Linked DNA regions of Piscinibacter sp. HJYY11. The main gene of each other region encodes a partner of the protein of the gene in region 3 in a complex. Links are inferred from orthologs where the notes say so. Each region holds a gene or a part of one and is shown on either strand. Other genes may lie near its edges.

Region 1 (7,083 bases), 920 kb from region 3 along the record:
GAAGGAAGACGAGGCGAAGGACCTGATCAAGGCGCTCAAGGCCGGCGCCAAGTTCGACGAGCTGGCCAAGAAGCACTCGAAGGACCAGGGCTCCGGCGCCAACGGCGGTGACCTCGATTGGGCCGCCCCCGACTCCTACGTGCCCGAATTCGCGAAGGCCCTGTCGGCGCTCAAGAAGGGCGAGCTGACCGAGACGCCGGTCAAGACGCAGTACGGCTACCACATCATCAAGCTCGAAGACACGCGCGAAGCGCAGTTCCCGAGCCTCGAGGAGGTGAAGCCGCGCATCCAGCAGGGCCTGGTCCAGCAGAAGCTCACCAAGTACCGCGACGACATCAAGAGCAAGGCCAAGACCGACTACAAGTTCACCTCGGGCTGATTTCGACTCAGAGACAGAAAAAAGGCGCTCCTCGGAGCGCCTTCTTGTTTTTCAGCTCGTTGCGAGCCTGCCGGCCTCGATCCTCAACTGCCGGTCGCAGCGCGCCGCGATGCTGCGGTCGTGGGTCACCAGCACGAGCGTCGTGCCCGCCTCGCGGTTGAGCTCGAACATGAGCTCCATCACCCGCTCGCCGGTGGCGAAGTCGAGGCTGCCGGTGGGTTCGTCGGCGAGCAGCACCGCGGGCTTCACCACGAAGGCCCGCGCAAGCGCCACACGCTGCTGCTCGCCGCCCGAGAGCACCTTCGGGTAGTGCGTGAGCCGCTCCCCCAGGCCCACCCGGTGCAGCATCTCCTGCGCCTGCAGGCGTGCATCGACCCGCCCCTGCAGCTCCAGCGGCAGCATCACGTTTTCCAGCGCCGTCAGGTTGCCCAGCAGCTGGAAGCTCTGGAACACGAAGCCGAGCTTCGCGGCACGCGCGGCGGCGCGGGCGTCTTCGTCGAGGGCAAACAAATCGGTGCCGGCGAGGCGAACCGTACCGCTCGTCGGCGTATCCAAGCCCGCGATGATCGACAGCAGCGTGCTCTTGCCCGAGCCGCTGGCGCCGACGATCGCGGCCGATTGCCGCGGTGCCAGCGTGAAGTCGATGTCATGCAGTATCGTCAACGGGCCGCTCACGTCCTGCACTTGCTTGGTGACGTGTTCGACGGCAATGATGGATTCGGACATGGATCAGAAGATGGAATCGAAAACGACGGCGATGAAGCGCAGATCGCTGCTGGCCCACTGTACCGCGCTTGCGCTGGTGGCCACATCGGCGGGGCTGCCCGCCTGGGCCGCGACCCGCCACACCATCCTCATCGTGGGCGACAGCCTGTCGGCCGAATACGGCATCGAGCGCGGCAAGGGCTGGGTCGCCCTGCTGGAAAAGCAGCTCGCGCAAGACAAGCAGAACGCGACCATCGTCAACGCCAGCATCAGCGGCGACACCACCTCGGGTGGTCGCTCGCGCCTGCCTGGGCTGCTCAAGCAGCACCAGCCCACGCTGGTGGTGATCGAGCTCGGCGCCAACGACGCCCTGCGCGGCCTGCCGCTCAACACGGCGCGCGACAACCTGCTCGCGATGGCGCGCGCGTCCAAGGCCGCCGGCGCAAAGGTGCTGATCGTCGGGATGCAGGTGCCGCCCAACTACGGCCGGCGCTACAGCGATGACTTCGCGGCCCTCTTCGGCACCGTGGCCAAGGCGGAGAACGTGGCGCTCGTGCCCTTCCTGCTGAAAGGGGTGGCCGACGTGGCCGAGCCGGAGAAGCTCTTCCAGGCCGACCGCATCCACCCGACGGCACAGGCCCACCCGACCATGCTGGCCAACGTGTGGGCCGGGCTGAAGCCGCTGCTGCGCTGAGCGGAGCAGCAGGCTTCCTGTCTCAGCGCATGCGTTCGCCGCGTTCCGGCCGCTCGCCGCGGTCGGGGCGGTCGGGCCGTTCACGGTCTTCCCGCACACGCGGCACCTGGGCATCGCGCTGAGGCGGCGCCATCGGCGGCCGCGCAGCAGGCGGCTGCACAGGCGCCATTTGCGGCGGCGGCAACGGCCGCATCTGCGGAGGTTGAGGCTGGGGCTGCGGCGCAGGAGGAGCGGGCATCGGCCGCGGCTGCGGCGCCTGCACCTGCGGCGGTGCCATGCGCGGCGGCTCGGGCCGCTCGCGCGGCTCGGTGCGGCGCTCGTCAGGGCGACGCTCATCCGGCCGACGCTCGTCGGAGCGGCGATCGTCCGGGCGCCGGTCCGGCGCACCGACACCAGGCCGCCCGATGAAGCCGGGCTGCGGCGGCTGCGCCGGTTGAGCGGGCTGCTGCACCGGCTGAGGCGGCGGCGGTGTCGGACGGCCGATCTGCGCATCCCGCCCACCACGCCCATCGCGGCCGTTCTGGTCATCGCGACCGTTGCGCCAGTCTCGCCCATCACGTGGGTCCCGGCCATCGCGGGCGTCTCGCCCGTCGCGCGCCTCACGCCCATCTCGCCAGTCACGCCCGTCCCGCGGGTCGCGTTGCTCGCGGGGGTCACGGCCATCACGCGGGTCACGATCCGGTGTGCGAGGCGCCGAGATCACGGCCGGCGGCCGCGGGCCACCCGCTTCCGCATCGCGGCCCGTCACGGGGCGAGGCATGCCGGGGCGCGATGCGCGCGGGTCGACCACCTGCCGCGGCGTGCCCGGCTCGAATCGCGGCGGCGCCACGACCGGCGGCTGGGCCCGCGGCCGCTCGTTGTGGAACTCGCGCAAGGTGCGCTCATTGACCGGCGTGTACGCCCGCCCGACGGGCTGGCGGCGCTCCACCACCTGCGACGGCACCACCGTCACCGCCTGCGGCAGGCCGCGGTTCACGTAGCGGGTGTTGGCCATCACCTGGCCGGGGTTGTTGATGATCGTCGTGACGTTGGTGACGCGCGTGACGTGGGTGATGTTGACGTTTTGCACGTAGCGGGGGCTCACGCGGTAGCCGGGCACGTAGACCTCGCGCGGCCCGAGCGGGAACCAGCCCACCGTCGGCGCGCTGCCGACCCGCACCGACACGTTCACCCCCGGGCGGCCCACCCACGCCACGAGCGCCGGTGCATACACCGGCCGTGCCACGTAGCGGCCGGGCGCCCAGCACCAGGCATTGCGATACCAGACCCAGCGGCCGTAGTGGAACGGTGCGAAGCCCCAGGGCGCATCGTCGACCCAGGTCCAGCCCCAGGGGTGGATCCAGGCCCAGTGGCCCATGCGGTACGGCGCCCAGCCGGCGACCACGGTGCGGGGGATCCAGATGGCACCGTACTCGGTGCCCGATTCCCAGCGGCCATGCCGATCGAGGTCTTCCACGCCTGTCATCTCGGGCGAGACGTAGCGCGACGACACGCTTCGCTCGTCGCGCGCGGTGTCGGCAGCGACCCAGCTTGCGAACTCATCGCGGCGAGGATCGGTGATCGAGTACTGCGGCGCACCGCGCTCACGCCAGAACTCGACGCGCTGGCCCGGCTGCACCGGCAGCGCCGTGCCATCGGCCTCGTAGCGGGCCAGCCCGTCGGAGACGGTGACGACGCTGGTGTTGTCGTCGCGGTCGAAGCGGTACTGGCCGGCACGCTCGGTGACGAAGGTGCCTTCATCGGTGCGCAGGCTGAATTCATCGGCCGCCTCGCGGGTGCGCAGGCGCGCGGCGAGGCTGCCGCCGTGCAGGTGCAGGCTCAGGCGATCGTCGTCGAGGCGCAGCACTTCCACTTCGGTGTCGGCACCCAGGTGCAGCACGGTCGACCCGATGCGCACTTCGGCCCGGCCGTCTTTCTCGGTGGACAGGCGATCGCCGGTCGTGACCGGCCGGTTGCGCACGGCGGTGATCCACTCCTGGGTGTCGGTGGCGTAGATCCACACCTGGCCCCGCACGTCGGCCACCCGGCCAGCCCGGCTTGGCGGGTCGTCGGCCTCGGCCGCGCCGGCCGGCAGCACCAGCAGGCTCAGCAGCATCAGGCCGACCAGGAGGCCCAGCCACTGGGCGAACGCAGGGCGGGGGGCCGCGAAGGAGGTTTGTTTCATGGGCATGTCTCGCGTTCGAGCGCCGGCAATGAGCCGCGGTTCCGCTTCAACGCGCCCCGCGCGCCCTGCGCTGACCACAGAAACGTTTCTTCGCAATCGGGCCGCGTTCAGCAACTCAATCGTCGTCGGCCGGGTCCAGTTCGGGGAACAGCACGCTCGTGAAGCCGAAGCGGCGGAAGTCGCGCACCCGCATCGGGTAAAGCTTGCCGATGAGGTGGTCGCATTCGTGCTGCACCACGCGCGCATGGAAGCCATCGGCCTCGCGGTCGATGCGCTCGCCGCGTGGGCCGAAGCCGGTGTAGCGGATGCGAGCGAAACGCGGCACCACGCCGCGCATGCCGGGCACCGAGAGGCAGCCTTCCCAGCCCTCTTCCTCGTCGTCGGACAAGGGCGTGATCTGCGGGTTGAGCAGCACCGTCTCGGGCACCGGCGGCGCGTCGGGGTAACGCTCGTTCTTCTTGAAGCCGAAGATCACGAGCGCCAGGTCCACGCCGATCTGCGGCGCCGCCAGCCCGGCCCCGTTGGCGGCATGCATGGTGTCGAACATGTCGGCGATCAGCGCATGCAGCTCGGGGGTGTCGAACTGCTGCACCGGCTTGGCGACGCGCAGCAGGCGCGGGTCGCCCATCTTCAGGATGTCTCGTATGGCCATGCCGGCATTCTGGTTCAGGAGAGCGAGCAGGTGAAGCTCGAGGCCAATGCCTCGTTGCCGGCAACGTAGCGTGCGAAGGTGGGGAAGCGGCACAAGGGGCGCGTCCTCAGCTGCCCGTTCGCATCGGGGCCGAAGACCACCAGGCTGCGCGACGAGGGCCGGGAATTCGTCTCGACCCACTGCACCGTGGCATCGAAATAATCGACGAAGAAAGGCCCCACGCCGCCGCCGCAATGCTGCACCCCGGGCAGCAGGAAGAGTTCCATGTTGGCGTCGCGCACTGCGTCGCCACCCGACATGACGCCGGCCTCCACGAAGTACTTCACCGAGCCCTTGTAGCTGATGGCCCAGTCGTGCGTGCCATGCACCAGCACCAGCTTGCGCCCCTGGGCGAAGAAGGTGGTGAGGTTGGGCGATGCGTCCAGCGTGGCCGCGGCCGCGGCGAGCTGTGGCTGGAAGTTGGCCGGCGAGAAGTTGGCGAGCGTGTTGTAGCTCGGGTCGTTGGCCAGCCAGTAGCGCACCAGGCCGTCGGCGAAGATGAACTGGTTGGCCAGCGGCTGGTTGGGCGGGTTGCCGATCCAGCCCGGCCAGCCGATGTCTTCACCACCCGGGCTCCAGCCGGGGTAGACCAGCGTGCCGTTGGGCAAGCGGTACTCGGAGTAGATGGTGCGCGCGGCCGCCACCTGCGGGGCGGTGAGGCAGCTGTCGTTGTCGGCGCCGGTGCATTGCAGCGAGCCCGGGTCGAAGTTGCAGGCCCAGGGCTGACCGACCAGGCCGTCTCGCAGCCCGTCGTTCAAGTCGCACTGGTTGACCGCCGCGGTGGCGATGGCGCGGGCCTTGTTCGAGTTGATCGCCGCTCCTGGCGCGCTGTAGGCCTGCGCATTGCGGATGAAGGCCTGGAAGAGCTCGGTGAAGCTCACGGCCGGCATGATCGCGAGGATGCCGTCGTAGTCGGCGGGGTAGCGACTGGCCGCGATCAGCGCCTCGCGCCCGCCGTTGGAGCAGCCCTGGAAGTAATGGCGCTGCGCATCGCGGCCGTAGCGGCGCCGCACCAGCTCCTTGGCCACACCGAGGGTCGTGTGGGCCGAGAGGTAGCCGAAGTCGTTCTTCGCCTGCGTGTTGTTGAGTGCCCAGGACGCATCGAGCGGGTCACCCACATGCCCGCCGTTGGAGGCAACGCGCACGTACGAAGAGATCGAGGCCTGCGGCACGAGCTGCAGCACGCCGTCCCAGCCGCCACCGCCGTTCTGCACCAGCTTGTTGTTCCATTGCGTGGGCAGGTGGACTTCGAACAGGAAGCCCGGCCGCACCGAGCCTTCGACACGGCAGTACTCGCCGATGCCGCCGTTGGCCGGCACGACCGTCGCGCGGCTGATGGCGGCGCCGGCCACCGTCTGCCCGGCGAGGCTGGTGCACGGGTTCGCGGCGGCAGAGCTCTCGCCGCCGCCGCAGGCCGCCAGCCCGAGGGCCAGCAGCGTGAGGGTCGCCCATCGAATGGGGTGCTGGGTCTGATGCATGGCGTCCTCCCTGGATGCTTGACCGCATGGCTTTGCGACATTCTGCGGCTGTGTTAGCTTTCGCCCCCTGCCGGCCCGCCAGAAAATGCAGCCGGGTTTGCAACTGGCTGTACCTTGAGATCCTTCCTGCGTTCATGGCGAGTCTTGTGGCTGGCGCTGGCCTTGGTGGCTGCGCCCCAGCTCTCGTACCTGCACGCGCTCTCGCACCACGGCTCCGCCGACGTGCACCAGGCCGGCGGCGACGATCGCCAGCAAGCGCCCGACAAGGCCTGCGAGGTCTGCCTCACCCTCGCCCACCTCGGGCAGGCGCTGGCCAGCCAGCACGGATGGGCCGTCATGGCCGCCGAGGCGGTGCTGCCGGGCGTCACCGCCATCGCCTCCGCGGCCCAGCGCCCGCCGGCGCACTTCCAGGCCCGCGCCCCGCCCGTCTTCCTGTGACCTGAGCCCCGGCTTGCGCACTGCAAGTCACCGCACCACCGCGGCCTTCTGCAGCGGTGGGGGCCTTCCATTCTTCAGACACAGGACTTCGTTCTCATGTTCGCTTTCCGCTTTGCGGTTGCAGGCGCCTGCCTGGCCGCGTCCCTTCCCTCGTTCGTCTCCGCCCAACAAGCCACCCCGCCAGCCACCCCGGCCTCCACGCCGTCGTCTTCGTTCAACCCGGCCATCTCGCTCATCCTCAACGGCACCTACGCCAGGCTTTCGCGCGACCCCGAGACCTACCGCTTCCAGGGCTTCATCCCGAGCGGCGGCGAGATCGGCCCCGGCGGGCGCAGCTTCCAGCTCGGCGAATCGGAGCTCACCCTCACCGCTGCCATCGACCCCACCTTCAACGGCCGCTTCACCGCCGCCGTGACGCCCGAGAACGAGGTCGAGGTGGAAGAGGCCTGGTTCGAACGCACCGGCCTCTTCAACGGCGCCACGCTCAAAGGCGGCCGCTTCCTGTCGTCCATCGGCTACCTGAACGGCCAGCAT
Region 2 (7,093 bases), 920 kb from region 3 along the record:
GCCGCCGGACTTGATGACGTCCTTGCTGCGGTCGGTGATCTGCATGAAGCCATCGGCATCGATGGTGGCCACGTCGCCGGTCGGGAACCACTCCAGGCCGTCCACCTTCACCAGCGGCGATTCGGGCCGCTGGAAGTAGCTCGCGATGATCCAGGGCCCTCGCACCACGAGGTTGCCCGACGCCTTGCCGTCCCACGGCAGGGGCTTGTTGTCGTCGTCGAGGATCAGCATGTCGACCCCATAGACCACGCGACCCTGCGTGAACTGCAGGCGCTCCCTCGCCTCCTTGCTGAGCGACAGATGCTTGCCCTTGAGCTTGGCCAGCGTGCCCAGCGGCGACATCTCCGTCATGCCCCAGGCGTGGATCACCTCCACGCCGAATTCGTCCTGCAGCGTGCGCAGCATCGACGGCGGGCACGCCGAGCCGCCGATGACGGTGCGCTTGAAGGTGCTGAACTTGAGGTCGTTCTGCTTCACGTAGTTGATGAGCCCGAGCCACACGGTGGGCACGCCCGCGCTGAAGGTCACGTTCTCGGTCTCGAAAAGTTCGTGCAGCGACTTGCCGTCGAGGTGCGGGCCCGGCATCACGAGCTTCGCGCCCACGAGCGCCGCCGAGTACGGCAGCCCCCAGGCGTTGACGTGGAACATGGGCACCACCGGCAGGATGGTGTCGGCCGCCGAGCAACCCAGCGCATCGGGCAAGGCGCTGGCGTAGGCGTGCAGCATCGTTGAACGGTGGCTGTACACGGCACCCTTCGGGTTGCCGGTCGTGCCCGAGGTGTAGCAGATGCTCGACGCCGTGCGCTCGTCGAACTCGGGCCAGGCGTATTGCCCGTTTTCGGCCTCCACCAGCTCCTCGTAGCACAGCAGGCCCGGCAGGCTGCTGCTGGCCGGCATGTGCGCACGGTCGGTCATCAGCACGAAGTGCTTCACGCTCTTGAGCAGCGGTGCGATCTTCTCCACCAGCGGCAGGAAGGTCAGATCGAAGCACAGCACGCGGTCCTTCGCGTCTTCGGCGATCCAGACGATCTGCTCGGGGAAGAGGCGCGGGTTGATGGTGTGGCACACCAGCGCCGAGCCCGAGGCGCCGTAATAGATCTCGAGGTGCCGATAGCCATTCCAGGCGAGCGTGCCGACGCGGTCGCCGGGCTCGCAGCCCAGCCGCGCGAAGGCCTGCGCCAGCTTGCGGGCACGCAGCTCGCAGTCCTTGTAGGTGTAGCGGTGAATGTCTCCTTCGGTGCGCTTGGAGACGATCTCGGTGTCGGCCGCGTGCCGCGCGGCGTGCGTGATGAGCGACGAAATCATCAACGGCATTTCCATCATCTGGCCCATCAGGTGCGCCATGTCCTTACCTCTCGAGATTGCTGCGATGCAGCGGATGATAGGAACGCCTTCCCTCGGCGATTTCTACTGTTTACCCCTAGAGAAATCAGAGCAGGAGCCGCTCGCTACACTGCCGTGATGGTTGAAGTTGTCGATGGCGCGAACGCGTCGGTTGTGCTTGATCGGCGCTGGCCGAATCGCTTTGCAGCGCTGGGGGACCGTTTCTACACGGCCCTGCAGCCACAAGGCCTGCCCGATCCGCACTGGGTCGCCTGGAGCGAGCGCTGCGCCGAGATGCTCGGCCTGCAAAGCGACCGCGAAAGCCTGCTGCAGGTCTTGAGCGGCAACGCTTCCCTGCCTGGCATGAAGCCGCTCGCGAGCGTCTACAGCGGCCACCAGTTCGGCGTGTGGGCCGGGCAGCTCGGCGACGGCCGGGCGCACCTGCTCGGCGAGCTCGACACCGCCAGCGGCCCGATGGAAATCCAGCTCAAGGGTGCCGGACTCACGCCCTACTCGCGCATGGGCGACGGGCGCGCCGTGCTGCGCTCATCGATCCGTGAATTTCTCTGCTCCGAAGCGATGGCCGCACTCGGCGTGCCGACCACGCGCGCGCTGTGCATCACCGGCTCGGCGCTTCCCGTGCGGCGAGAGACGGTCGAGACCGCCGCAGTGGTCACCCGTGTGGCGCCGAGCTTCATCCGCTTCGGCCATTTCGAGCATTTCACGCACACCGCCGACGACCACGACGCGCTGCGCCAGCTCGCCGACTTCGTCATCGAACACCACTACCCCGAGTGCGCCACTTTGGCGCAGCCCTACGCCGCGCTGCTGGAAGCGGTGGCGCGCAAGACGGCCGAGCTGATGGCGTGGTGGCAGGCCATCGGCTTCTGCCACGGCGTGATGAACACTGACAACATGTCGATCCTCGGGCTCACCATCGACTACGGGCCCTTCGGCTTCCTCGATGCGTTCGACCCCGGCCACGTCTGCAACCACTCCGACCACCAGGGCCGCTATGCGTATGCACGCCAGCCCAACGTCGCCTTCTGGAACCTGCACGCCCTGGCGCAGGGCCTGATGCCGCTGATCGAAGACCCCGACGCGGCGCTCGCCGCACTCGAGCCCTACAAGAGCGTGTTCCCGCAGGCCCTCAAGCGCCACATGCGCGCCAAGCTCGGCCTGGCCACGGAGCAGGATGCCGACGCCGAATTGATCGATGGCCTGCTCAAGCTCATGGCCGCCGACCGGGCCGACTTCAGCATCACCTTCCGCCGCCTCGCGCAGTTCAGCAGCGCCGAGGGTGCGCGCAACGACGCGGTGCGCGACCTCTTCCTCGACCGCCCCGCCTTCGACGCCTGGGCGGCGGGCTATAGCGCGCGGCTGCGCGCCGAAGGCAGCGTCGATGAGGAGCGCGCGCAGCGCATGAACCGCGCGAACCCCAAGTTCGTCTTGCGCAACCACCTGGCGGAAGTGGCCATCCGCGCCGCCCGGCAAGGTGACTTCAGCGAGACACACAAGTTGCTGAAAGTTCTGGAGCGTCCCTACGACGAACAGCCCGAGCATTCGGCGTATGCCGATTTCCCGCCCGACTGGGCGCAAGCCATCGAGGTGTCGTGTTCATCATGAGCAAGTACAAGGTTGAAAAGTCAGATGCGGAGTGGCGAGCCCAGCTCGACCCGATGCAATACGAAGTGGCACGCCACGCCGCCACCGAGCGCGCCTTCACCGGCAAGTACTGGGACCACTTCGAGCGTGGCCAGTACAACTGCGTCGGCTGCGGCACGCCGCTCTTCAAGTCGGACACCAAGTTCGACGCCGGCTGCGGCTGGCCGAGCTACTGGGAGCCCATCAACAGCGAGGTGATCGAGCGCGTGGTCGACAAGAGCCACGGCATGGTGCGCATCGAGGTTCGCTGCAACAACTGCGGCTCGCACCTGGGCCATGTGTTCGAAGACGGCCCTGCCCCCACCGGCGACCGCTACTGCATCAATTCGGCGGCGATAGACTTCAAGCCCTCGCCCTGACCCGCCACCCGTGCGCCCCCGCGCGCCCCTGATTCGCGATGAAACTCCTCCTCGACTTCCTGCCGCTGCTGCTCTTCTTCGGTGTCTACATGCTTGCCGGCAGGAATGTCGAATGGGCGACCGGCATCGCCAACCAGTACTTCTCGGGCTTCGTCTCGGGCGGCGTGATCCGGGCGGAAGAAGCGCCCGCGCTGCTGGCGACCATCGCCGTCATCGGCGGCACGCTCATCCAGCTGGCCGCCCTCAAGCTGATGCGCCGCAAGATCGACATGATGTTGTGGATCACGCTGGCGCTCGTGGTCGTGCTGGGCGGCGCCACGGTGTGGTTCCACAACCCGACCTTCATCAAGTGGAAGCCGAGCGGCTATTTCTGGGCGATGGCCGTGGGCCTGTGGCTCAGTCGCGTGGTCTTCAAGAAGAACCTGCTGCGCACGCTGATGGGTGGCGAGATCGAGCTGCCCGACTTCGTGTGGCAGCGCCTGAACATCATCTGGGTCGCCTTCTTCTCGTTCATGGGCTTCCTGAACATCTACGTCGCCTACAGCTACCCCGAGTCGACCTGGGTGACGTTCAAGGTATTCGGCATCACGGTGTGCATGTTCGTCTTCATGGCCGCGCAGGTGATCTTCATCAGCCGCTACCTGAAGGACGAGCCCAAGCCCGCCGAGCCTGCGCCGGCCGACAAGACGCCCTGAGCTGCCATGCCGGTCACCGCCTCGGAGATCGAGGCCGCGCTGCGCGAGCAGCTGCAGCCTGAAGAGCTCGCCATCACCGACGACAGCCACCTGCATGCCGGCCATGCCGGCGCCCGCGAAGGCCGGCACTTCAGCGTGCGCATCGTCAGTAGCCGCTTCGCCGGTGTGGGCCGCTTGAAGCGGCATCGCCTCGTTTATGATGCCCTGCACCTTCTGATGCCCCGTGGCATCCACGCCCTGGCGATCGACGCCCGGGCCCCCGGCGAAGGTTGACGCAACCACAGGCCGTCTCACGAGACGCCGCACGCCCTGGCGACGACACCCCTTCGCCCTCTCCGAGTTCTCCGCCGAAATCTCTCCGTTGAAAGGCATCCGCCCATGAACAAGCTGTCCAACATCGCCCGTGCATCGTTGCTCGTCGTGGCCATCCCTCTGCTGCATGGCTGCGCGGAGCCGGGCAAGTCGAAGGACGAAGTCGCCGGCAACGTGGCGATCGTCAATGGGAAGGCCGTGCCCAAGACCCGCGTCGACGTGCTGCTCCAGCAGGCCACCCGCGGCGGCCAGCCCAAGACGCCGGAACTCGAGGCGCAGGTGAAAGACGAAGTCGTGCTGCGCGAGATGTTCATGCAGGAAGCCGAGAAACGTGGCCTGGCGCGCTCGCCCGACTACAAGGCGCAGATGGAGCTGGCCCGCCAGAGCATCCTGATCCGCGAGCTCTTCAACGACTTCAACAAGAACAACCCGGTGACCGACGCCGAGATCAAGGCCGAGTACGACAAGTTCAAGGCCCAGGCCGGCGGCGCCGAATACCACGCCCGCCACATCCTGGTCGAGAAGGAAGACGAGGCGAAGGACCTGATCAAGGCGCTCAAGGCCGGCGCCAAGTTCGACGAGCTGGCCAAGAAGCACTCGAAGGACCAGGGCTCCGGCGCCAACGGCGGTGACCTCGATTGGGCCGCCCCCGACTCCTACGTGCCCGAATTCGCGAAGGCCCTGTCGGCGCTCAAGAAGGGCGAGCTGACCGAGACGCCGGTCAAGACGCAGTACGGCTACCACATCATCAAGCTCGAAGACACGCGCGAAGCGCAGTTCCCGAGCCTCGAGGAGGTGAAGCCGCGCATCCAGCAGGGCCTGGTCCAGCAGAAGCTCACCAAGTACCGCGACGACATCAAGAGCAAGGCCAAGACCGACTACAAGTTCACCTCGGGCTGATTTCGACTCAGAGACAGAAAAAAGGCGCTCCTCGGAGCGCCTTCTTGTTTTTCAGCTCGTTGCGAGCCTGCCGGCCTCGATCCTCAACTGCCGGTCGCAGCGCGCCGCGATGCTGCGGTCGTGGGTCACCAGCACGAGCGTCGTGCCCGCCTCGCGGTTGAGCTCGAACATGAGCTCCATCACCCGCTCGCCGGTGGCGAAGTCGAGGCTGCCGGTGGGTTCGTCGGCGAGCAGCACCGCGGGCTTCACCACGAAGGCCCGCGCAAGCGCCACACGCTGCTGCTCGCCGCCCGAGAGCACCTTCGGGTAGTGCGTGAGCCGCTCCCCCAGGCCCACCCGGTGCAGCATCTCCTGCGCCTGCAGGCGTGCATCGACCCGCCCCTGCAGCTCCAGCGGCAGCATCACGTTTTCCAGCGCCGTCAGGTTGCCCAGCAGCTGGAAGCTCTGGAACACGAAGCCGAGCTTCGCGGCACGCGCGGCGGCGCGGGCGTCTTCGTCGAGGGCAAACAAATCGGTGCCGGCGAGGCGAACCGTACCGCTCGTCGGCGTATCCAAGCCCGCGATGATCGACAGCAGCGTGCTCTTGCCCGAGCCGCTGGCGCCGACGATCGCGGCCGATTGCCGCGGTGCCAGCGTGAAGTCGATGTCATGCAGTATCGTCAACGGGCCGCTCACGTCCTGCACTTGCTTGGTGACGTGTTCGACGGCAATGATGGATTCGGACATGGATCAGAAGATGGAATCGAAAACGACGGCGATGAAGCGCAGATCGCTGCTGGCCCACTGTACCGCGCTTGCGCTGGTGGCCACATCGGCGGGGCTGCCCGCCTGGGCCGCGACCCGCCACACCATCCTCATCGTGGGCGACAGCCTGTCGGCCGAATACGGCATCGAGCGCGGCAAGGGCTGGGTCGCCCTGCTGGAAAAGCAGCTCGCGCAAGACAAGCAGAACGCGACCATCGTCAACGCCAGCATCAGCGGCGACACCACCTCGGGTGGTCGCTCGCGCCTGCCTGGGCTGCTCAAGCAGCACCAGCCCACGCTGGTGGTGATCGAGCTCGGCGCCAACGACGCCCTGCGCGGCCTGCCGCTCAACACGGCGCGCGACAACCTGCTCGCGATGGCGCGCGCGTCCAAGGCCGCCGGCGCAAAGGTGCTGATCGTCGGGATGCAGGTGCCGCCCAACTACGGCCGGCGCTACAGCGATGACTTCGCGGCCCTCTTCGGCACCGTGGCCAAGGCGGAGAACGTGGCGCTCGTGCCCTTCCTGCTGAAAGGGGTGGCCGACGTGGCCGAGCCGGAGAAGCTCTTCCAGGCCGACCGCATCCACCCGACGGCACAGGCCCACCCGACCATGCTGGCCAACGTGTGGGCCGGGCTGAAGCCGCTGCTGCGCTGAGCGGAGCAGCAGGCTTCCTGTCTCAGCGCATGCGTTCGCCGCGTTCCGGCCGCTCGCCGCGGTCGGGGCGGTCGGGCCGTTCACGGTCTTCCCGCACACGCGGCACCTGGGCATCGCGCTGAGGCGGCGCCATCGGCGGCCGCGCAGCAGGCGGCTGCACAGGCGCCATTTGCGGCGGCGGCAACGGCCGCATCTGCGGAGGTTGAGGCTGGGGCTGCGGCGCAGGAGGAGCGGGCATCGGCCGCGGCTGCGGCGCCTGCACCTGCGGCGGTGCCATGCGCGGCGGCTCGGGCCGCTCGCGCGGCTCGGTGCGGCGCTCGTCAGGGCGACGCTCATCCGGCCGACGCTCGTCGGAGCGGCGATCGTCCGGGCGCCGGTCCGGCGCACCGACACCAGGCCGCCCGATGAAGCCGGGCTGCGGCGGCTGCGCCGGTTGAGCG
Region 3 (7,231 bases):
CTGAAGGAACAGGCGCAACGCCTGGCGCAAGTGGTGAGCAACTTCAAGCTCGACGGCCCTGCGGTCGCCGCCGCCACGCCGGCCGTGGTGAAGCCGGTTGCATCGGCCAAGCCTGCACCGGCCGCGAAGCCGGCGCCGGCCCCCTCTGCGCCGATCGCCGCGCCCGCGCCGGTCGCCAAGGCCAGCCCGCCCAAGCCGGTGGCGACGCCCCGCCCGGCGCCCGCGCCCGTGGCGGCTTCGGCGCCCGTGGCGACGCCGGCCCCGGCCCCGATGGCGGCCGCCGCGGCCAGCGCCGCCAGCCACGACGACTGGGAAACCTTCTGATCCGCGGACGCGCCCCGAAAAGGCGGGCGCATTCCACACACATCGAACCTTCAGTTTCAGCCCGGCAAGCCGATAGTTACAGCAGAACAGCCTGAACCCGGCTTCCATCTCGAGAGGACACACCATGGACATGATTCACGAAGCAGCCCACGTCGCCCGCCACGAAGCGGCACGCGCCGCCCTGGCGGCACAGTCGGGCAGCGAGTACCTGACCTTCCGCCTCGGCGCCGAGGAATACGGCATCGACATCCTGAAGGTGCAGGAGATCCGCTCCTATGAAGTGCCCACTCGCATCGCGAACGCTCCGCAGTTCGTGAAAGGCGTGGTCAACCTGCGCGGCGTGATCGTGCCGATCGTCGACCTGCGCCTGAAGCTCGGTTGCGACACCGCCGAGTACAACAGCTTCACCGTCGTGATCGTGCTGAACGTCAAGGGCCGCGTGGTCGGCGCCGTCGTCGACTCGGTCTCCGACGTGCTCGAACTCTCCGCCGAGTCGATCAAACCGGCCCCCGAGATGGCCTCGGCCGTCGACACCAGCTTCATCACCGGCATCAGCAGCGTCAACGACCGCATGCTGATCATGATGGACATCGAATCCCTGATGGCCAGCCCCGACATGGGCCTGATGGACGAATCGCACTGAGGCGCACCCGCCCCAGCTGTGCCACGGGCGGTGACGACCTCACCGCCCGATTTCATTTCACGACCCGCTCTCTCATTCCCAGACCATGAGCCTGAACAACATTTCCGTCACACGCAAGCTGTGGGGTGCCATCCTGCTGCTGCTCGCCGCCATGCTGACCATCGCCATGCTGGCAGCCTCCCAGGCCGCTTCGGTGCAGGCCGAATCGGCCCGTCAGATCGCCCAGGTGCACGACCTCGTCGAACGCTCGGCCGTGTGGAAGGGCTTGACCGACACCGCCGTCACGCGCGGCATGGCCAACGTCATCAGCAGCGACCCGGCTGTTGGCGAACTCTTCAAGGAAAACCTGGAAAACGACACCAAGAAGATCACCGCCATCCGCGTCGAGATCTCCAAGGTCGCGACCTCGGACGAAGACAAGGCGGCCATGAAGAACGTGGCCGAGAAAGGTGCCGTGCTGGTGGCCGCCAGCAAGAAGGCCACCGAGCTCGTGGCCGCTGGCGACCGCGCCGCGGTGACGGCGCACGTGAAGGGCGAGTACGCGCAGACGGCCGCCGCCTACCTCGGCGCAATCGACGCCTTCGTGGCCCTTCAGCGCCAGAAGGGCGAGCAGGCCTTGGCTGCCGGCGCGCAGGCGCGCCAACGCATCCTGCTGGCCGGCTTCGGCGGCGCAGTGCTCGTGATCGCACTCGGCATGCTCGTCGCCGCGACGCTCGTGCGCAGCATCCGCCAGCCGCTGGAAGAGTCGATCCGCGTCGCCGGCGCCATCGCCGAAGGCGACCTGACGCAGACCATCTCCACGACGCGCAAGGACGAGTTCGGCTCGCTGATGCGCGCCCTGCAGCACATGAACGAATCGCTGGGCCGCGTGGTCGGCAATGTGCGCTCGTCGACCGACAGCATCAGCACCGCCTCGGCCGAGATCGCAACAGGCAACACCGACCTCTCGTCGCGCACCGAGCAGACCGCCAGCAACCTGCAGCAGGCCGCCAGCTCGATGGAGCAGCTGACCGGCACCGTGCGCCAGAGCGCCGATTCGGCCCGCCAGGCCAACCAGCTCGCCTCGTCGGCAGCCGAAGTGGCGCAGCGCGGCGGCAGCGTCGTCGCCCAGGTCGTGTCGACCATGGACGAGATCAATGCGTCGTCGAAGAAGATCAGCGACATCATCGGCGTGATCGATGGCATCGCCTTCCAGACCAACATCCTCGCGCTAAACGCCGCGGTGGAAGCCGCGCGTGCCGGCGAGCAGGGCCGTGGCTTCGCGGTGGTGGCCGGTGAAGTGCGCTCGCTGGCCCAACGCAGCGCCGAAGCGGCCCGCGAGATCAAGGGCCTGATCGGCAGCTCGGTCGACAAGGTGGAGGCCGGTTCGCGCCTCGTCGCCGACGCGGGCGCCACGATGAACGAGATCGTGGGCTCGGTGCAGCGCGTGACCGACATCATCGGCGAGATCACCGCCGCATCGACCGAGCAGAGCGATGGCATCGGCCAGATCAACAGCGCCGTGACGCAGCTCGACCAGATGACGCAGCAGAACGCCGCGCTGGTGGAAGAGTCGGCCGCCGCGGCCGAGTCGCTGCGCGAGCAGGCGCACCGCCTGGCCGAAGTGGTGGCGGTGTTCAAGGTGGCGCGCGTCTGATCGACACACGCATGCCCTGAACGACAAAAGCGGCCCACGGGCCGCTTTTGCTTGGGTGAGGGAAAGCTACTCGGCCGCAGCGCGGCGCAAGGTCTCGACCACCGGCCGGCGCAGCACCTCGCGCAGGCCCCACCAGCCGGCACCGAGCGCGAGCACCGCCCCCGCCACGCCGCCCGCGAGCGGCACCCAGGGCGAGCCGCTCCAGGTGAACTGGAAGGCATATTTCGCAAGCGCCCAGCCGACCACCATGGCGGCAATCGAGGCCAGCACGCCCGCGAGCGCACCCACGCCGAGCAGCTCGGCGCGCTGCACCTGCGCGAGCAGCTTGCCGCTTGCGCCCAGCGCGCGCATCACCGCGAACTCGCGTGCCCGCGCCTCTCGCGTGGCGGTGACAGCCGCGAACAGCACCACGAGCCCCGCCGCCAGCGTGAAGGTGAAGAGGAACTCGACCGCGCGCACCACCTGGTCGAGCACCGCCTGGATCTGGCCGATCGAGGCCGACACGTCGACGTTGGTGATGTTGGGGAATTCGCGGCTCAGCGCGTTGTCGAAGCCGGCCTTGGCCGGCGCCCGGAACGCGGCGATGTAGGTCGCCGGCACGTCGATCATCTGCGCGCTCGGGAACATCACGAAGAAGTTGGCCCGCATCGAGCCCCAGTCGACCTTGCGCAGGCTGGTGATGCGGCCTTCGAGGATGAGCCCGCCCATGTCGAAGCGCAGCGAGTCGCCGAGCTTGAGCCGCAAGGTCTCGGCCAGGCCCTGCTCGACGCTCAGGCCGCCCTTCTCTTCGCTCACCCAGCGGCCGGCGGTCACGCTGTTGTGCATCGGCAGCGTGGCGCTGTGGCTCAGGTTGAACTCGCGGTCGAGCAGGCGCTTGGCGCGCTCTTCGGTGTAGTCGTCGAGGTTGGCAGGCTTGCCGTTGATCGCGACCAGCCGGCCTCGGATCATCGGGAACCAGTCGAACCTGCCCACCCCGCCCTCGCGCAGCCGGGCCTGGAAGGCGTCGGCCTGGTCGGGCTGGATGTTGATCACGAAACGGTTGGGCGCATCGGGCGGCGTGGCCTGGCGCCAGCTGGAGATGAGGTCTGTGCGCAGGAGCACCAGCAGCACGAGCGCCAGCAGCCCCACGCTGAGCGCCGACACCTGCAGCACCGCAAACGCCGGCCGCGCGGCGATCTGGCGCGTGGCCAGCACCAGCCAGCGCGGCGCGCGCGCCTCGGGCACCGCGCGGCGCAGCACCTGCACGGCGAGCCACGACAGCAGCGCGAACACCGCCACGGCGCCGGCGAAGCCGCCCACCGCGATCAGCCCCAGCTGCAGGTCGGACGACACCGCGAGCAGCAAGGCGACGAAGCCCGCCGCACCCGCGCCCAGCACCGCGAGTGATGCCGGCTTGAGCGCGCCGACGTCGCGGCGGATCACCCGCAGCGGAGGCACCTGCGAGAGCTGCAGCACCGGCGGCAGGCCGAAGCCCATCAAGAGCGTGAAGCCCACGCCCACGCCGAAGAGCGCCGGCCAGACGGTGGGCAGTGGCAAGGTCGCCGACACCAGCCCCGACAGCAACCACACGAAGACGTAGTGCACCGCGAAGCCGATCGCCACGCCGGCAACACTTGCCGCCAGCCCGACGAGCGTGAACTCGATCAGGTACTGCAGCGCGATCGTGCGCTGCGCCTGGCCGAGCACGCGCAGCATGGCGCAGTCGTCGAGGTGGCGCTCGGCGAAGTCGCGCGCGGCGATGCCCACGGCCACCGCCGCCAGCAGCGCCGCGAGCAGCGCCACGAGGTTGAGGAATTTCTCGGCGCGGTCGAGCGTCTGGCGCATTTCGGGGCGGCCGGTCTCGAGCGACTCGACGCGCACGCCGCGCACGGTGCGGCCCTTCACCTGCTCGTCGGCCCAGCGCACGAATTCGCGCAGCGGCGCTTCGTTGGCACCGGGCACGGCGACTGCCATGCGGTAGGTGACGCGGCTCGCCGGCTGCACCAGCGCCGTGGCCCCTAGGTCGGCCTCGTGCAGCATCACCCGCGGCGCAAAGGCCATGAAACCGGCGCCGCGGTCGGGCTCGATCACGATGATGGCGGCGATCTTCAGCGTGGCGTCGCCCAGCAGCAGGTCGTCGCCGAGCTGGAGCTGCAGGCTGTCGAGCAGGGGCGCGTCGACCCACACCGTGCCGCGCGCCGGGCCGTTCGTCACCGCCTGCTCGGCGCCGCCCTGGCTCTGCACCACGCGCAGCTGGCCGCGCAGCGGGTAGGCATCGCTCACGCTCTTGACCGAGACCAGGCGCGAGTTGCCGCCCTTGTCGTCGGGCGCACGGCCCATGCTCGGGAAGGCCGCGGTGGCCGCCACCTTGAGCCCGAGCGCCTGCGCCTTCTGGGTGAACACTGGCGGCAGCGGCTGGTCGCTCGCGATGATGGCGTCGCCACCCATCAGCTGGCGCGCATCTCGCGCGAGGCCCTGGTTGAGGCGGTCGGCGAAGAAACCCACCGCAGTGAGTGCGGCGACCGCCAGCGTCACCGCCACCAGCAGCAGGCGCAGCTCGCCAGCGCGGAAATCGCGCGCCAGCTGGCGCCAGGCGAGTTGCCAAAGAGAGGCCTGGGGCCTCAAAGCCTGGGACTGCAAGGACATGGTCTTCTCCGTCGAGGCCCGCACCTTACCTGATGCGTTGCGTCACCCGGGGCGCCCGGCCGGGAACCGGGGCCGCTTGCAGGGCTGAACGATGCATGCAAATCCGCAGAACCGATGGCGCGCGGCCGGGTGCTTCAATGACCGCATGGACACACGCCCCCTCCCCGCCCTCTTCCTCTCGCACGGCTCGCCCATGATGGCGCTCGAGCCGGGTGAGACCGGTCCGTTCCTGGAGCGGCTCGGGCCGGCGATCACGTCGACCTTCGGCACGCCGCGGGCCATCCTCGCCGTCTCGGCGCACAGCGTCGCGCGCGAGCCGGTGCTGCTCGCCGGTGCACGGCAGCACGCGGTGCACGACTTCGGCGGTTTCCCCGACGCGCTCTACCAGTTGCGCTACGACGTGGCGGGCGCCCCGGCGCTGGCCACCGAAGTGGAGCAGTTGCTCGACGCGGCCGGGCTGCCCGCGCACCGCGTCGACGAAGGCGGGCTCGACCATGGCATCTGGGCCATGCTGCGCTTCATGTTCCCGGCGGCCGACATCCCGGTGCTGCCGCTGGCGTGGGTGCCGACCTTGCCGCCGGCGCAGCAGTTGGCGCTCGGCGAGGCGCTGGCCTCCTTGCGCCCGACCGGCGTGCTGGTGATGGGCACCGGCAGCATCACGCACAACCTGCGGCGGGTGTTCGCCGGCGGCCGGCCGCCGGTCGACGCCGCCGAGATCCCCGAAAGCCGCGACTTCCGCGAGTGGATGCGCGCGCGCAGCGAGGCGCGCGACTGGGGAGCGCTCACCGACTACCGGCGCCAGGCACCGCATGCCGCCGACATGCACCCGACCGACGAGCACCTGCTGCCCTGGTTCGTGGCGGCCGGTGCCGGCGGGCGGGCGGCCGCGCCGCTGCGCCTGCACGATGCGGTGACCTATGGTTGCCTCGGCATGGACGCCTATGCCTTCGGCCCCGAGGCCCCTCTCTTGGGTGGTGCGCTGACACCCTCCTGAATTGCACGCCCGCACTAAAATTGCGCGCCGGTCCTCAGAAAAGGCCGGCCCCGCACACACAGCGGGCGTCCAGGGTTGAGGGAGGAAATTCATGAAACGCATCTCGCTGGCTGCGGCCGGTTTCACCTTGTCGTGCCTGCTCGCCGCGTGTGGTGGCGGCAGCGACACCGACACCTCGGTGGCGCAAGCGGCCGACACCCGTTCCGATTCGGCCCAGGCCGATCTGCGTCGCGAGGCGCAAGCCCAGGCACGGCCGCGCCCCGAGCAGTTCACGGCCGGCCCGCGTGAGGTCAACGACACGATCGTCTGGCAGCAGCAGGAGACCACGGTTGGCGGCACCACGCAGCAGCGCAGCTACGGCGACCGCATCACCGCCGTCGAGGCCGATGGCAGCTTCAGCTTCAACCGCGGCACCCCCGGGGGCGTGACCTTCGAGCGTTATCGCGCCAATGCCGACGGCAACCGCCTGAGCCGCGAGTACGTCAACAACGGCAACCACTGCACCTACGATCCGAACCGCAACTTCGTCAGCTACCCGCTGTACGTCGGCAAGGTCTGGGCGTCGCAGTGGAACTACAACTGCTCGCTCGGCTACAAGGAACGCGCCACGCAGCTCTCCGCCGTGACCGGCCGCGAAAGCATCACCATCCAGGCGGGCACCTTCGATGCGCTGCGCATCGGCTACGTCACGCTCTACACCAAGAGCAACGACGTGAACCTGCAGAACGGCGCCAACGGCGAAGCCGCCTACCTCGTGGAAAGCACCTGCTGGTGGGCCACCTCGGTCAAGCGCATCGTCAAGTGCACCTACAAGAACACCTACTTCGGCACCACGCCGCCCGCAGGCTACCTCGCGGACTACGCACTTGAAGCGAGCTACATCGGCAAGGTGTACTTTCCCGATGCCTCGCGCCAGGTCGGCCAGAGCAGCCGTTGGACCGAGACCGACACCCAGCTCGGCGGCAACGTGATCAACCGCCACTACACGCAGACGATCACCGCCGTGAAC

What was found.
Region 1: the proteins of JI745_RS08330 (region 3) and JI745_RS04125 are in contact, whole or in part, in a cryo-EM structure (PDB 9GE8), measured with the Escherichia coli proteins. The link is inferred for Piscinibacter sp. HJYY11 from one-to-one orthologs.
Region 2: the proteins of JI745_RS08330 (region 3) and JI745_RS04120 are in contact, whole or in part, in a cryo-EM structure (PDB 9GE8), measured with the Escherichia coli proteins. The link is inferred for Piscinibacter sp. HJYY11 from one-to-one orthologs.

The regions. Positions count from the first base shown.
Region 1 is NZ_JAERQZ010000001.1:911,719-918,801, forward strand. What follows is about bases 1-2,940. They hold JI745_RS04125 (arylesterase), read left to right. Parts: upstream 1-1,103; coding sequence 1,104-1,778; downstream 1,779-2,940. Other genes in these bases: JI745_RS04115 (peptidylprolyl isomerase), read left to right, coding at 1-379; JI745_RS04120 (ABC transporter ATP-binding protein), read right to left, coding at 431-1,105; JI745_RS04130 (DUF6600 domain-containing protein), read right to left, coding at 1,801-2,940. Also shown: more of JI745_RS04130, read right to left, coding at 2,941-3,942; def (peptide deformylase), read right to left, coding at 4,058-4,594; JI745_RS04140 (tannase/feruloyl esterase family alpha/beta hydrolase), read right to left, coding at 4,609-6,111; JI745_RS04145 (hypothetical protein), read left to right, coding at 6,274-6,549; JI745_RS04150 (TonB-dependent receptor), read left to right, coding at 6,646-7,083. UniProt on the Escherichia coli protein: TesA is a multifunctional esterase that can act as a thioesterase, lysophospholipase and protease.
Region 2 is NZ_JAERQZ010000001.1:906,844-913,936, forward strand. The notes cover bases 4,144-7,093. They hold JI745_RS04120 (ABC transporter ATP-binding protein), read right to left. Parts: upstream 5,981-7,093; coding sequence 5,306-5,980; downstream 4,144-5,305. Other genes in these bases: JI745_RS04110 (BolA family transcriptional regulator), read left to right, coding at 4,144-4,315; JI745_RS04115 (peptidylprolyl isomerase), read left to right, coding at 4,421-5,254; JI745_RS04125 (arylesterase), read left to right, coding at 5,979-6,653; JI745_RS04130 (DUF6600 domain-containing protein), read right to left, coding at 6,676-7,093. Outside these bases: JI745_RS04090 (3-(methylthio)propionyl-CoA ligase), read right to left, coding at 1-1,344; JI745_RS04095 (YdiU family protein), read left to right, coding at 1,462-2,949; peptide-methionine (R)-S-oxide reductase MsrB, read left to right, coding at 2,946-3,347; JI745_RS04105 (septation protein A), read left to right, coding at 3,386-4,042; more of JI745_RS04110, read left to right, coding at 4,049-4,143.
Region 3 is NZ_JAERQZ010000001.1:1,832,996-1,840,226, forward strand. What follows is about bases 2,450-5,537. They hold JI745_RS08330 (ABC transporter permease), read right to left. Parts: upstream 5,229-5,537; coding sequence 2,670-5,228; downstream 2,450-2,669. Other genes in these bases: JI745_RS26755 (methyl-accepting chemotaxis protein), read left to right, coding at 2,450-2,603; JI745_RS08335 (dioxygenase), read left to right, coding at 5,374-5,537. Also shown: JI745_RS08315 (methyl-accepting chemotaxis protein), read left to right, coding at 1-324; JI745_RS08320 (chemotaxis protein CheW), read left to right, coding at 449-967; more of JI745_RS26755, read left to right, coding at 1,053-2,449; more of JI745_RS08335, read left to right, coding at 5,538-6,222; JI745_RS08340 (hypothetical protein), read left to right, coding at 6,314-7,231.